One region of the Citrobacter amalonaticus genome, then DNA from elsewhere that is predicted to be linked to it. Evidence: predicted binding sites of a transcription regulator. Region 1 holds the regulator's gene; each other region holds the start of a gene.

Region 1 (3,143 bases):
CTGTTCTATGAAGGCCTGCACGGCGGCGTCGTCACGCCCCAGCATGAGGTTGCAAGCCATGTTGATCTACTGGTCGGCGTGGTCCCCATCGTTAACCTGGAGTGGATCCAGAAGCTTACCCGCGATACCAGCGAACGAGGCCATTCTCGTGAAGCAGTGATGGATTCGGTGGTGCGTTCGATGGACGACTATATCAACTACATCACGCCGCAGTTCTCCCGCACCCACATCAACTTCCAGCGCGTTCCCACCGTAGATACCTCAAACCCGTTCGCGGCCAAAGGCATCCCGTCACTGGATGAGAGCTTTGTCGTGATCCATTTCCGTAATCTGGAAGGGATCGATTTCCCCTGGCTGCTGGCGATGCTGCAGGGTTCATTCATTTCCCACATCAATACATTGGTGGTACCTGGCGGCAAAATGGGGCTGGCAATGGAACTCATCATGTTGCCGCTGGTACAGCGACTGATGGAAGGCAAGAAGATCGAATAAACGATGGGAAGTGCCCGATGGCTCTACGCTTATCGGGCCTACAAATCAGGAATCTGTAGGCCGGACCAGACGCTGGCCGCCATCCAGCGACATGAAAAATTACGCCGCAATCACTTCATACGAATGGGTAATGTTGACCGCTTTTCCCAGCATCAGCGCCACAGAGCAGTACTTCTCCGCCGACAGATCGACCGCACGCGAAACAGCGGCATCCTTCAGGTCATTTCCCGTGACAATAAAGTGCAGATTGATGTGGGTGAACAGGCGTGGCGCCTCTTCGCGACGTTCCGACGTCAGTTTCACTTCGCAGTTCGTTACATCCTGACGGCCTTTTTGCAGGATAGAAACCACGTCAATTGCGCTGCAGCCGCCCGCGGCCATCAGCACCATTTCCATCGGGCTCGGCGCTTTATCGCCAGAGTTACCGTCCATCAAAATCTGGTGTCCGGAAGCCGACTCACCCAGGAAGGTTAACCCCTCAACCCATTTAACACGCGCTTGCATATTTTTTAACTCCAGTGCGTCAATTTTCCTGACAGATTACGCGTACATAACAATTCTCGCAACGGAAGGCGACCTCCGTCATGCTGAAGCGAGACACCAGGAGACACACGGCTAAAGCTATGCTAAAACAGTCAGGATGCTACAGTAATACATTGATGTACTGCATGTATGCAGAGGACTTCACATTAAAGGCTGCAGTTTGTTTTTGACAGCCTCTTCCCAGGACGCGGGAAGCACATTTTTGCAACCCCAGAGACAGCGGCATTTTTTGGCTCTGGAGACAGCTTATAACAGAGGATAATCGCGCATGGTGCTTGGCAAACCGCAAACAGACCCGACACTTGAATGGTTCTTGTCTCATTGCCACATTCATAAGTACCCGTCCAAGAGCACGCTGATTCACCAGGGTGAAAAAGCAGAAACGTTGTACTACATCGTTAAGGGCTCAGTGGCAGTGTTGATTAAGGATGAGGAAGGGAAAGAAATGATCCTTTCTTATCTGAATCAGGGTGATTTTATTGGCGAACTGGGCCTGTTTGAAGAAGGCCAGGAACGTAGCGCATGGGTTCGAGCGAAAACAGCGTGTGAAGTGGCTGAAATTTCCTACAAGAAATTCCGTCAGTTGATCCAGGTGAACCCGGATATTCTGATGCGCCTCTCTTCCCAAATGGCTCGCCGCCTGCAAGTCACTTCAGAGAAAGTCGGTAACCTGGCCTTCCTCGACGTGACCGGTCGTATCGCCCAGACTCTGCTGAATCTGGCGAAACAACCTGATGCGATGACTCACCCGGACGGTATGCAGATCAAAATCACTCGCCAGGAGATTGGTCAGATCGTTGGCTGCTCTCGCGAAACCGTTGGTCGTATTCTGAAGATGCTGGAAGATCAGAACCTGATCTCCGCTCACGGTAAAACGATCGTCGTTTACGGCACTCGTTAATCTCATCGGAAATGACGCGCTACCCGGTAGTGCGTCATTTTTGTTTTGCCAATGTGGCGCAGACTGATTTATCACCCAGAAATCAACTATGCACTACGTCAAACGCTGGTGCTCTGTTTGCCCGTGGCCGTCGGCCTGATCATCGGGCAGTTACATCTGGGCCTGCTCTTCTCTCTGGTTCCCGCCTGCTGCAACATTGCCGGGCTTGATACTCCGCACAAACGCTTTTTCAAACGCCTGATTATCGGTGCATCGCTGTTTGCCGGCTGTAGCCTGATCATGCAGCTGCTGCTGGCGCAGGCGGTGCCGTTACCCCTGATCCTGACCGGCCTGACGCTCACGCTCGGCGTCACCGCTGAATTGAGCTCCCTCCACGCGCGTTTGCTTCCGGCCTCGCTGATTGCGGCGATTTTCACACTGAGCCTCGCGGGAAATATGCCGGTCTGGGAGCCGCTGCTGATCTACGCGCTGGGCACATTATGGTATGGATTATTTAACTGGTTCTGGTTTTGGCTCTGGCGCGAACAGCCGCTGCGCGAGTCGCTGAGTCTGTTATACCGGGAACTGGCGGATTACTGCGAAGCCAAATACAGCATGTTGACCCAGCACACCGACCCGGAAAAAGCCCTGCCGCCGCTTCTGGTGCGCCAGCAGAAAGCCGTCGACCTCATCACTCAGTGCTATCAGCAGATGCACATGCTGTCGGCACATCACAATAATGACTATAAACGGATGCTGCGCGCCTTTCAGGAAGCGCTGGATCTGCAGGAACATATCTCCGTCAGTCTGCATCAGCCGGAAGAAGTGCAAAAGCTGGTCGAGCGCAGCCACGCGGAACAGGTGATTCGCTGGAATGCGCAAACGGTCGCCGCTCGCCTGCGCGTACTGGCGGATGACATTCTGTATCACCGGCTGCCGACGCGGTTCACTATGCAAAAGCAGATTGGCGCGCTGGAAAAAATTGCTCATCAGCATCCGGATAACCCCGTCGGGCAGTTCTGTTACTGGCACTTCAGCCGTATCGCCCGCGTGCTTCGCACCCAGCGCCCGTTGTACGCCCGCGATCTGATGGCCGATAAGCAGCGTCGGCTACCGCTGCTGCCGGCGTTGAAAAACTACCTCTCGCTGAAATCTCCGGCGCTACGTAGCGCCGGGCGGATCAGCGTCATGCTCAGCATCGCCAGTCTGATGGGAACCGCGCTGCATC
Region 2 (3,143 bases), 550 kb from region 1:
TCCGCATTAAAATAGCGTTCATAGGCCACCAGCGTCATTTTGGCGTCGATCACCACATCTTTTCCCTGCGGCAAACGCACAATTACGTCGGGCTGCATGCGGGAACGGACGTCATTCTCGAGGCTGACCTGCGTTTCGTACTCGTATCCTTCCCGTAACCCCGAGGCCTCCAGCACGCGGGTGAGCACCACTTCACCCCAGTTCCCCTGCGTTTTGTTATCGCCTTTTAGCGCACGCGTCAGGTTGACCGCTTCCTGGGCCATTTGTGCATTAAGCTGTTGGAGATTGCGAATTTCATGCGCCAGGGTGTGACGTTCGCGCGCTTCCTGACCAAAGCTGTCCTGAACCTGGCGACGGAAACCGTCCAGTTGTTCACGCAGCGGCGTCAGCAGACCATTCAGGCTCTGTCGGTTTTGCTCATCAACCCGGCGATTGCTTTGCTCAAAGATTCGGTTTGCCAGATTTTCAAACTGTTCGCTCAGACGCTGCTCGCTGTTGATCATCTGGCGGATTTTATCTTCCGCATGCTGCTGTGTGGCTTCCATTCGCGTGGTCACTTCACGCAAATCCGCTTCCAGCGAGGTGTTAATACTGCGCAGACTACGCAATTCGTTATTGAGCAATTCACACTCATCGCGCCAGTGTTCACTTTGGGCAAGCTGTTGTTTGGCTGCGCTTAATGCCGCCACCATCTCTTCACGTTCAGCGAATTGTTCGGCTTTCTGTTGCGCATGCTGATAGCTGGCCATCAGCCAGCCAAGCGCAATGCCCACCAGCGCAATAACCGCATAAATGATGATTGAGATATCCAAAATGCCTCCCGACGCCATACATCACCCGCACAAAATAGAATTGTGCTGTATAAACGTCCAGTTTTAAAGAACTTTCCTGCGAGGCACTACGCAAATAATCGCGTAAAAGCAAAAGGCCGAACGCATCGGCCTTTTTACGGAAGAGAAGAGAATTAGATGAGACGACGTGCCGCTTCCACCACGATTTTCACCGCATGGCTTTCGGTTTGTTTCATCGTCTCAGCATTCGGGATCTCTTGCTGGGTACGGTTGACGATCACGCCCGCAACCATCCCGGCGCGCAGGCCCTGGCTTGCGCACATGGTCAGCAGCGTGGCGGACTCCATTTCGTAGTTCATCACGCCCATTGACTGCCACTCTTCCATAGAACCTTTGAAACGACGTACTACACGACCAGAGAAGGTGTCGTAACGTTCCTGGCCTGGGTAGAAGGTGTCAGAAGAGGCGGTTACGCCCACATGAGTGGTGGCGCCGATGGATTTTGCCGCTTCAACCAGCGCGGTGGTGCATTCAAAATCAGCGACTGCCGGGTACTCCATCGGAGCAAAGTGCAGGCTCGCGCCATCCAGACGAACGGACGCCGTGGTGACCAGAACATCGCCGACATTGATGTGTGGCTGAATGGCGCCAGTGGTGCCAATACGCAGGAAGGTACGAATGCCCAACTGAGCTAACTCTTCCACCGCAATAGAGGTAGACGGGCCGCCGATACCGGTCGAGCAGACGATGACGGCTTTACCGTCCAGCTCTGCACGCCAGGTGGTGAATTCACGGTGAGATGCCAGCTTAACCGGCTTCTCCATCAGCGCGGCGATCTTTTCCACACGTTCCGGATCGCCAGGGACGATAGCCAGCGTAGCCCCTTGTAAATCGTTCTTGGTGAGGCCGAGATGAAAAACGTCAGACCTGGACATATAAAACTCCTCTGTGATTCGGTTTATGTCAGAAGAAGCAAAAAGACACTTTACCGAAGGACTTAAGATATTTTCGTGACAATCATCACCATGGAGAAATTCAGTTGCATAAATTTACTGATAAAAAGTGATTAATGTCACATTAATAGCCCGATTCTCTCTTTCTTTGCGCAAAAAGCGAGCCGTTTGAGGCAGTGTGAATGGTTAAAGGCTGTCTATAGTTAATAGTGCGCTATTTTTCTAAGGGTACGGAGAATACCATGACATCAACACCACAAACCGGTTTTGCACCTGCAGCATCCCCTATTGCCTCTACCTCAGTTCATACGCCGGACGACGCCATCGTCGCGGGTATTACGTCAATCCCTTCCCAGGGGGACGATATGCCGGCGTTTCACGCACGCCCGAAAAAGAGCGATGGCCCACTGCCTGTGGTCATTGTAGTGCAGGAAATCTTTGGCGTGCATGAACATATCCGCGACATCTGCCGTCGTCTGGCGCTGGACGGATATCTGGCTATCGCGCCAGAACTCTACTTCCGCGAGGGCGATCCCAATGATTTCGCCGATATTCCCACGCTACTGAGCGGTCTGGTGGCGAAAGTGCCGGATTCTCAGGTTCTGGCCGATCTGGATCACGTCGCCAGTTGGGCGTCCCGCAACGGTGGTGATGTTCATCGTCTGATGATCACTGGCTTTTGTTGGGGCGGACGTATTGCGTGGCTGTACGCGGCGCATAACCCGCAACTGAAAGCCGCCGTGGCCTGGTACGGGAAGCTGGTTGGCGATAAGTCGTTGAATTCGCCGAAGCACCCTGTCGATGTGGCGACCGATCTGAACGCCCCGGTATTAGGTCTGTACGGCGGGCAGGATAACAGTATTTCGCAGGAGAGCGTGGAGACCATGCGCCAGGCCTTACGCGCCGCTAACGCCAATACGGAGATTGTCGTCTATCCCGATGCCGGTCATGCCTTCAATGCCGACTACCGCTCGAGCTATCACGAAGAATCCGCCAAAGACGGCTGGCAAAGAATGCTGGCGTGGTTTGCGCAGTACGGAAGTAAGAAATAACGTGATACCCCTGGCGCAGGCCAGGGGTATCCTTGCCAACATTAAGTGTATTGCATCACATTCTTGCGACAATTTTTTTATTCACACTCGCATCCAGCATCAATATTTTTGTCGCTGACAGCCGCACTATGACCCCCTTCACATCCGCCGCTGACCTTCCTTGCGTATGCAAAATTTTCGTCACTGAGCACCAAACTATTTTTCTGTTTAACGCCGTCATTCTCCTGGATACTCAATCACAGACACACGGATCGCTTACTTTGTGAACAGGAGATTTATCATGACGCAACAGATTTTCCAGGCACAACCCTTTGCTCTGCCTTTTAATCCTCAGACGACTGCGTTGG
Region 3 (3,143 bases), 1.2 Mb from region 1:
TTAATGAGTCTGACCAAACTGGCTGAAAATTATCCCGGCATGCGTCGTCTGGTGATTGCGGATGATGATGTTGAAGCGCGTTTAATCAGCGCACTGTCGCCCTTACCGCTGGATGGTGTACTGAGCAAAGCCGCCTCGCTCCCTGCGCTGCAGGAGGCGTTATTTACCATGTTAGGCGGCACGCGGCGGATCAGCGAAAGTAACAGCAATCTCTGGTATCTCAATCAGAGTCGCATGCTGAGCCCAACGGAGCGAGAAATTTTGCGCTTTATGTCCTGCGGCTATTCAATGCCGCAAATCGCGATAGAACTGGCGCGGAATATTAAAACCATTCGGGCGCACAAGTTTAACGTGATGTCGAAACTGGGCGTCAATTCTGACGCGGGTCTACTGCATGCGGCGGATATTTTGCTTTAACCGCCGCGAAAGTAATAAGGCGATTACTGGCACACATCAACCCAGGTGGCTGAAGTCAGTTCAGCCATACGCTCTGGCGCAATACGCACCGCGCTATGTGTAGCGCCAGCCGCCGGAAGGACTTCGGTGAACGAGCGTAAAGAGACATCACAATAAACAGGCAACGGGGTTTCCAGCCCGAATGGGCAAACCCCGCCAACGGGATGTCCTGTCGCATTGACAACCTCATCACTACTCAGCATACGCGCCTTGGCGCCGAAAGTGCTTTTGAGCTTTTTATTGTCCAGTCTTGCATCGCCTTTGGCGACGACCAGGATGATGACGTCCTTAACCTTCAGCGAAAGGGTCTTCGCTATCTGTCCGGGCTGGACGTTATGCGCTTTTGCCGCCAGCTCAACCGTCGCGGTGCTTTGATTTAATTCAATGATTTCAATATCCGGGGCATGCTCGGCTAAAAATTGCCGTACCGATTGCAGACTCATTCGATTCTCCTGACACCATTTCTACAGTCTTCAACGCTTCAGAAAACTGCTGGCGTAATTTGGCATAAGTCTTCCTGTACTGTAAATATTTTAATGTAACAAACCAGCAACATGGGCGATTTTTCGATCCTCTTCACATTCACGGAAACCGGTTACCGTAACCGGTTGCAGTCCGTGAAAGAGCGATTAATACTGGAGCTGTCACTTCCTCTGTATCACATAAAAAGAGCCACTTATGAAATCTACCAACCATGCAGTCTTTAATGTGATTTTCCGGTTTGTTGAAAACTATGTCAGCCCGATTGCCGGGCGCATTTCTTCACAGCGTCATGTTATGGCTATCCGTGACGGCTTTATCTCCGCGATGCCATTTATGATTGTCGGATCGTTTCTGTTGGTATTTGCCTATCCTCCGTTTTCACCCGATACCACCTGGGGCTTTGCCCGGACCTGGCTGGATCTGGCGAAGCAGTTTGAAGGGCAGATCCTGACGCCCTTTGATATGACCATGGGGATCATGTCGATCTACATCTGTGCCGCCATTGCCTATAACCTTGGCAAACATTACGTCAAGTCTCATCAGTTGGATCCGTTCATGTGTGCCATGCTCTCTATCATGGCGTTCCTACTGGTCGCCGCGCCTAAAACAAAAGGCACTCTGCCTGTGGACAGCCTCGGCGGGACAGGGATTTTTACGGCGATTCTGGTGGCGATTTACTGCGTAGAAATGATGCGCTTTCTGAAGGCGCATAACATCGGTATTCGTTTACCCGATCAGGTCCCGCCGATGATCAAAAACTCATTCGATCTGCTGATCCCGGTGCTGGTGGTGGTGCTGACATTGTACCCACTCAGCCTGCTGATTCAGGCACAGTTCGACATGCTCATCCCGCAAGCCATTATGGCTATCTTCAAACCACTGGTATCCGCTGCCGACTCTCTGCCAGCGATTTTACTGGCGGTACTGATTGGTCATCTGTTGTGGTTTGCCGGTATTCATGGTGCGGCGATCGTCTCCGGGATGCTGCAAATGTTCTGGCTGACCAATCTTGGTATGAACCAGACTGCGCTGGCGCAGGGGGCTCCGTTACCGCATATTTTTATGGAGGCATTCTGGACGTTCTTCATCGTGATTGGCGGGTCGGGTGCGACGATGGGACTGGTGATTTGCTATCTGCGCAGTCGTTCCGTGCATCTGCGTTCAATAGGCCGGCTGAGCGTGGTACCCAGTATCTTTAACATTAACGAACCGGTGATTTTCGGTACGCCGATTGTTATGAACCCGGTGTTCTTTATTCCTTTCCTGTTGGCGCCGATGGTGAACGCCGTGCTGGCATGGGCGGCGATGAAACTGGATCTGATTGGTCGCGTGATTTCGGTTGTGCCGTGGACTGCGCCAGCGCCAGTCGGAGCTGCGTGGGCATTAGGCTGGGATTATCGTGCTGCCATTCTGGTGGTTCTTCTGGCAATAGTTTCAGCCGTCATCTACTTCCCGTTCTTTAAAGTGTACGAGAAGCAACTGCTGGAACAAGAGGCGGAAGAGGCACAACGTTCAGACGCGGAAAACGAGCAGATTGCGTAGTCGTCATCAGGGGGCGAACGCTCCCTGATTACTTCAGCGTACAGTCACCGCACTGCTGAACGTCCGGCAGACGATAACGCTGGCAGCATGTTCTGCGTACCAGAATGCCTTCACGAGGGACGACCGTGCGCCAGAGTGGGTTGTCAGCCCCGCAGGACAACTGCTTTTCAAAGAAGCAGGCCTGGCGCAGCGTATTCAACAATGTTTCGCCCAGCAGCGGTTTCATTTCAGTGAGATACCAGTTAATCAGATAACCGGTATTGCTCCAGATAAGTTTGCCGTTGATCTCTCCGGTCGCCTCAAGCGCCTGGATGACCGGAGTCAGCGCCTGCTTAACCAGCGTTTCCATGCGTGCCTGCGGGGATTGTGCTGTCGCCAGTTGATCCTGATGTACGTCGATCCAGAAGCAGGCAGCACGTCCGGTTTCGTGAAACTCAACGTGGATATGTTCGGGCGAGACATCAATAGCCGTTTCCTGCGTGAGCAGGGCAAGCATCAGCGGAGGTACCATCAGACCGATGTACCACTGCGCCCACAGCGAGATTAGCGGCTTATTTTCGCGCGACTGCGTGGGGTGGTTGCGATAAATATGATCGGAGTAGATTGCCAGCAGAGACTGAAGCTCGCCGGGACGACGCCATTGTGCCAGCGTCATCGCACTC
Region 4 (3,143 bases), 2.0 Mb from region 1:
TCGAGTTGCCGCTGATGTACAACCCCATTGAGAAAGCGACAAAGCTGGGGTGGATCTCCTCACTCAGATAAGTCATCCCGACCGCCGCCACGCCGCTGAGTGAAAGGCCAATCAGTGCGCGCATTATCAGAATGCCGTGCCAGCTGGTCATCATCGTCGAGAGCAACGTACAGCAGGAGGCGAGCAGCAACGCGGTCACCATCACCGGCTTGCGCCCGATAGCATCCGACAGCGGACCGGTAAACAGCAGGCCAACGGCTAACATTCCGGTAGAGATCGACAGTGAAATACTGCTGCTGGCGGGAGATACGCCAAACTCATGAGACAACACCGGCAGAATGGGCTGGACGCAGTACAGCAGGGCGAAAGTCGCCAGTCCGGCAGAAAAGAGCGCCAGCGTGACGCGCATAAAGGCAGAAGTACCGCGTTGAATAAACTGAACCGGCTGAGAAATGCGTTGGTCGTCAATATCGCTCGCCGTCGCGTCATTGACTGTAGTAGTACGACTCACTGGAAATCCTTGCGCAACAAACCCGTGTTTTGAGGGGACGGGCATAACCTTGTTGATTAGAGTAGGAAAATCTCATTATTCTGTCTAATATATTAATAGTCTCAAATGATACTTTTAAAATATGAATATTGAACTGCGTCACCTTCGCTACTTTGTTGCCGTGGCGGAAGAACTGCATTTCGGACGCGCCGCGGCTCGTCTGAATATTTCGCAGCCGCCGCTGAGCCAGCAAATACAGATGCTTGAGCAGCAGGTCGGCGCGCGCCTGCTCGCGCGAACAAACCGCAGCGTCGCCCTGACTGCCGCCGGCAAGCAATTTCTCGCCGACAGTCGACAGATCCTCGGGCTGGTCAACGATGCCGCCGCCCGTGCGCAGCGTCTGCATCACGGGGAAGCTGGAGAACTGCGTATCGGTTTTACCTCGTCGGCACCGTTTATCCGCGCGGTGTCGGATACCCTGTCGCTGTTCCGCCAGTCATACCCGGACATGCATTTGCAGACCCGCGAGATGAATACCCGCGAACAGCTGGCGCCGCTGAGCGAAGGGGCGCTGGATCTGGGCCTGATGCGCAATACCCCCTTGCCAGAGAGCTTGCATCATGAGGTGATTTTGCATGAACCGTTGATGGCGATGATCCCCAGGGTTTTTCCGCTCTCGCAAAAGCCGGTGGTGACGCTGGCTGAACTGGCGAAAGAGCCGTTTGTTTTCTTTGATCCGCACGTCGGAACCGGTCTTTACGACGATATCCTCGGCATGATGCGCCGTTACCAGTTGACACCGATGATTACTCAGGAGGTCGGTGAGGCGATGACGATCATTGGGCTGGTCGCTGCCGGCTTAGGGGTGTCGATCCTTCCGGCCTCATTTAAAAAAGTACAGCTCAATGAGATGTGTTGGGTACCGATTGCAGAAGAGGACGCCGTTTCAGAAATGTGGCTGGTCTGGTCGGCGCATCATGAGCCGAGTCAGGCGGCGCTACGTTTTCGTCAGCAGTTAGTTCAGGCCGTCAGGGGCGCTTAAATTAATTTAATAACGGCTGAAAATGTGCAGTTAATCACACGGCTAAGTAAAAAGTTGACGTTGTGTATTGAAGTGCTTCACCATAGCCCACAGATTATTTCGGAGCGCGAAAATAAAGGGAGTCAGAGGTGGTTGCTGATAGTCAGCCTGGGCACATCGATCAAATAAAGCAGACCAATGCGGGCGCCGTTTATCGCCTGATTGATCAGCTGGGACCGGTATCGCGTATTGATCTTTCGCGTCTTGCGCAACTGGCACCCGCCAGTATCACGAAGATAGTGCGTGAAATGCTTGAAGCGCATCTGGTCCAGGAACTGGAAATTAAAGAAGCCGGCAGTCGCGGACGCCCGGCGGTGGGGCTGGTGGTGGAAACCGAAGCCTGGCACTATCTGTCCCTTCGCATCAGCCGTGGAGAAATCTTTCTCGCCCTGCGCGATCTCAGCAGCAAGCTGGTCGTGGAAGACTGTCTTGAACTGCCGCTTAACGATGAAACGCCGCTGTTGGCGCGAATTGTCACGCTGGTCGATCAGTTTTTTATTCGTCATCAGCAGAAGCTCGAACGTCTGACCTCCATCGCCATTACCTTACCCGGCATTATCGATACCGAGAACGGGATCGTACATCGCATGCCGTTTTATGCCGATGTGAAAGAGATGCCGCTCGGCGATACGCTGGCGCAGCACACCGGCGTGCCGGTCTACATTCAGCATGATATCAGCGCCTGGACGATGGCAGAGGCGCTGTTTGGCGCATCCCGCGGCGCGCGCGATGTCATTCAGGTGGTTATCGATCATAACGTTGGCGCCGGGGTGATTACCGACGGTCATTTACTGCATGCGGGTAGCAGCAGCCTGGTGGAGATTGGCCACACACAGGTCGATCCTTACGGAAAACGCTGCTACTGCGGCAACCACGGCTGTCTGGAAACTATCGCCAGCGTGGAAAGCGTACTGGAGCTGGCGCAACTGCGACTGGCGCAATCTATGAGCTCTTCGCTTCACGGTCAGCCGTTGACGGTCGATTCGCTGTGTCAGGCGGCGCTACAGGGGGATTTGCTGGCAAAAGACATTATCAGCGGCGTGGGGACCCACGTTGGCCGTATCCTCGCCATTATGGTCAATTTGTTCAATCCGCAAAAAATCCTGATTGGATCGCCACTCAGTAAAGCCGCAGACGTGCTGTTTCCGGCGATTGCGGACAGCATCCGCCAGCAGGCGCTACCGGCCTACAGCAAAAATATGGTCGTTGAGAGCACACAGTTCTCTAATCAGGGGACAATGGCGGGAGCCGCGCTGGTAAAAGACGCGATGTATAATGGTTCTTTGTTGATTCGTCTATTACAGGGTTAACATTTTTTAACTGTTCTACCAAAAATTGCGCTAACTCAAGCTGATTCGACCTGGCATACCTTAGACTTTCTCCACTGTATTATTTTCCTGGCTTATATTTTCGAAGCATAACGGTGGAGTTGGTGATGCTGAAGCGTTTCTTTATTACAGGTACAGACACTTCTGTTGGGAAGACGGTTGTTTCCCGCGCATTGCTACAAGCGTTAGCGTCGGGGGGTAAAAGCGTTGCGGGATATAAACCGGTTGCGAAGGGCAGCAAAGA

Evidence for each region. The regulator CRP, encoded in region 1, controls carbon source genes, mostly activating them, when cyclic AMP is high. The targets are predictions, from matches to a motif close to ATGTGANNNNNNTCACAT.
Region 2: udp (uridine phosphorylase) is a predicted target of CRP. The motif match lies at 1,852-1,869, and genes of this name have one in related genera.
Region 3: AL479_RS05170 (PTS sugar transporter subunit IIC) is a predicted target of CRP. The motif match lies at 1,021-1,038, and genes of this name have one in related genera.
Region 4: mlc (sugar metabolism global transcriptional regulator Mlc) is a predicted target of CRP. The motif match lies at 1,555-1,572, and genes of this name have one in related genera.

The regions. Positions count from the first base shown of each region.
Region 1 covers NZ_CP014015.2:2,288,649-2,291,791, reverse strand. Annotated here, with positions in the region: gene AL479_RS10970 (phosphoribulokinase) at 1-492, shown strand, start outside; gene AL479_RS10965 (OsmC family protein) at 592-996, opposite strand; gene crp (cAMP-activated global transcriptional regulator CRP) at 1,304-1,936, shown strand; gene AL479_RS10945 (YccS/YhfK family putative transporter) at 1,988-3,143, shown strand, end outside.
Region 2 covers NZ_CP014015.2:1,739,621-1,742,763, forward strand. Annotated here, with positions in the region: gene rmuC (DNA recombination protein RmuC) at 1-812, opposite strand, end outside; gene udp (uridine phosphorylase) at 965-1,726, opposite strand; gene AL479_RS08350 (dienelactone hydrolase family protein) at 1,987-2,796, shown strand; gene AL479_RS08355 (cysteine hydrolase family protein) at 3,077-3,143, shown strand, end outside.
Region 3 covers NZ_CP014015.2:1,075,362-1,078,504, reverse strand. Annotated here, with positions in the region: gene bglJ (DNA-binding transcriptional activator BglJ) at 1-417, shown strand, start outside; gene AL479_RS05175 (YbaK/EbsC family protein) at 441-899, opposite strand; gene AL479_RS05170 (PTS sugar transporter subunit IIC) at 1,135-2,481, shown strand; gene fhuF (siderophore-iron reductase FhuF) at 2,510-3,143, opposite strand, start outside.
Region 4 covers NZ_CP014015.2:4,251,438-4,254,580, forward strand. Annotated here, with positions in the region: gene AL479_RS20665 (MFS transporter) at 1-511, opposite strand, end outside; gene AL479_RS20670 (LysR family transcriptional regulator) at 633-1,532, shown strand; gene mlc (sugar metabolism global transcriptional regulator Mlc) at 1,661-2,881, shown strand; gene bioD (dethiobiotin synthase) at 3,007-3,143, shown strand, end outside.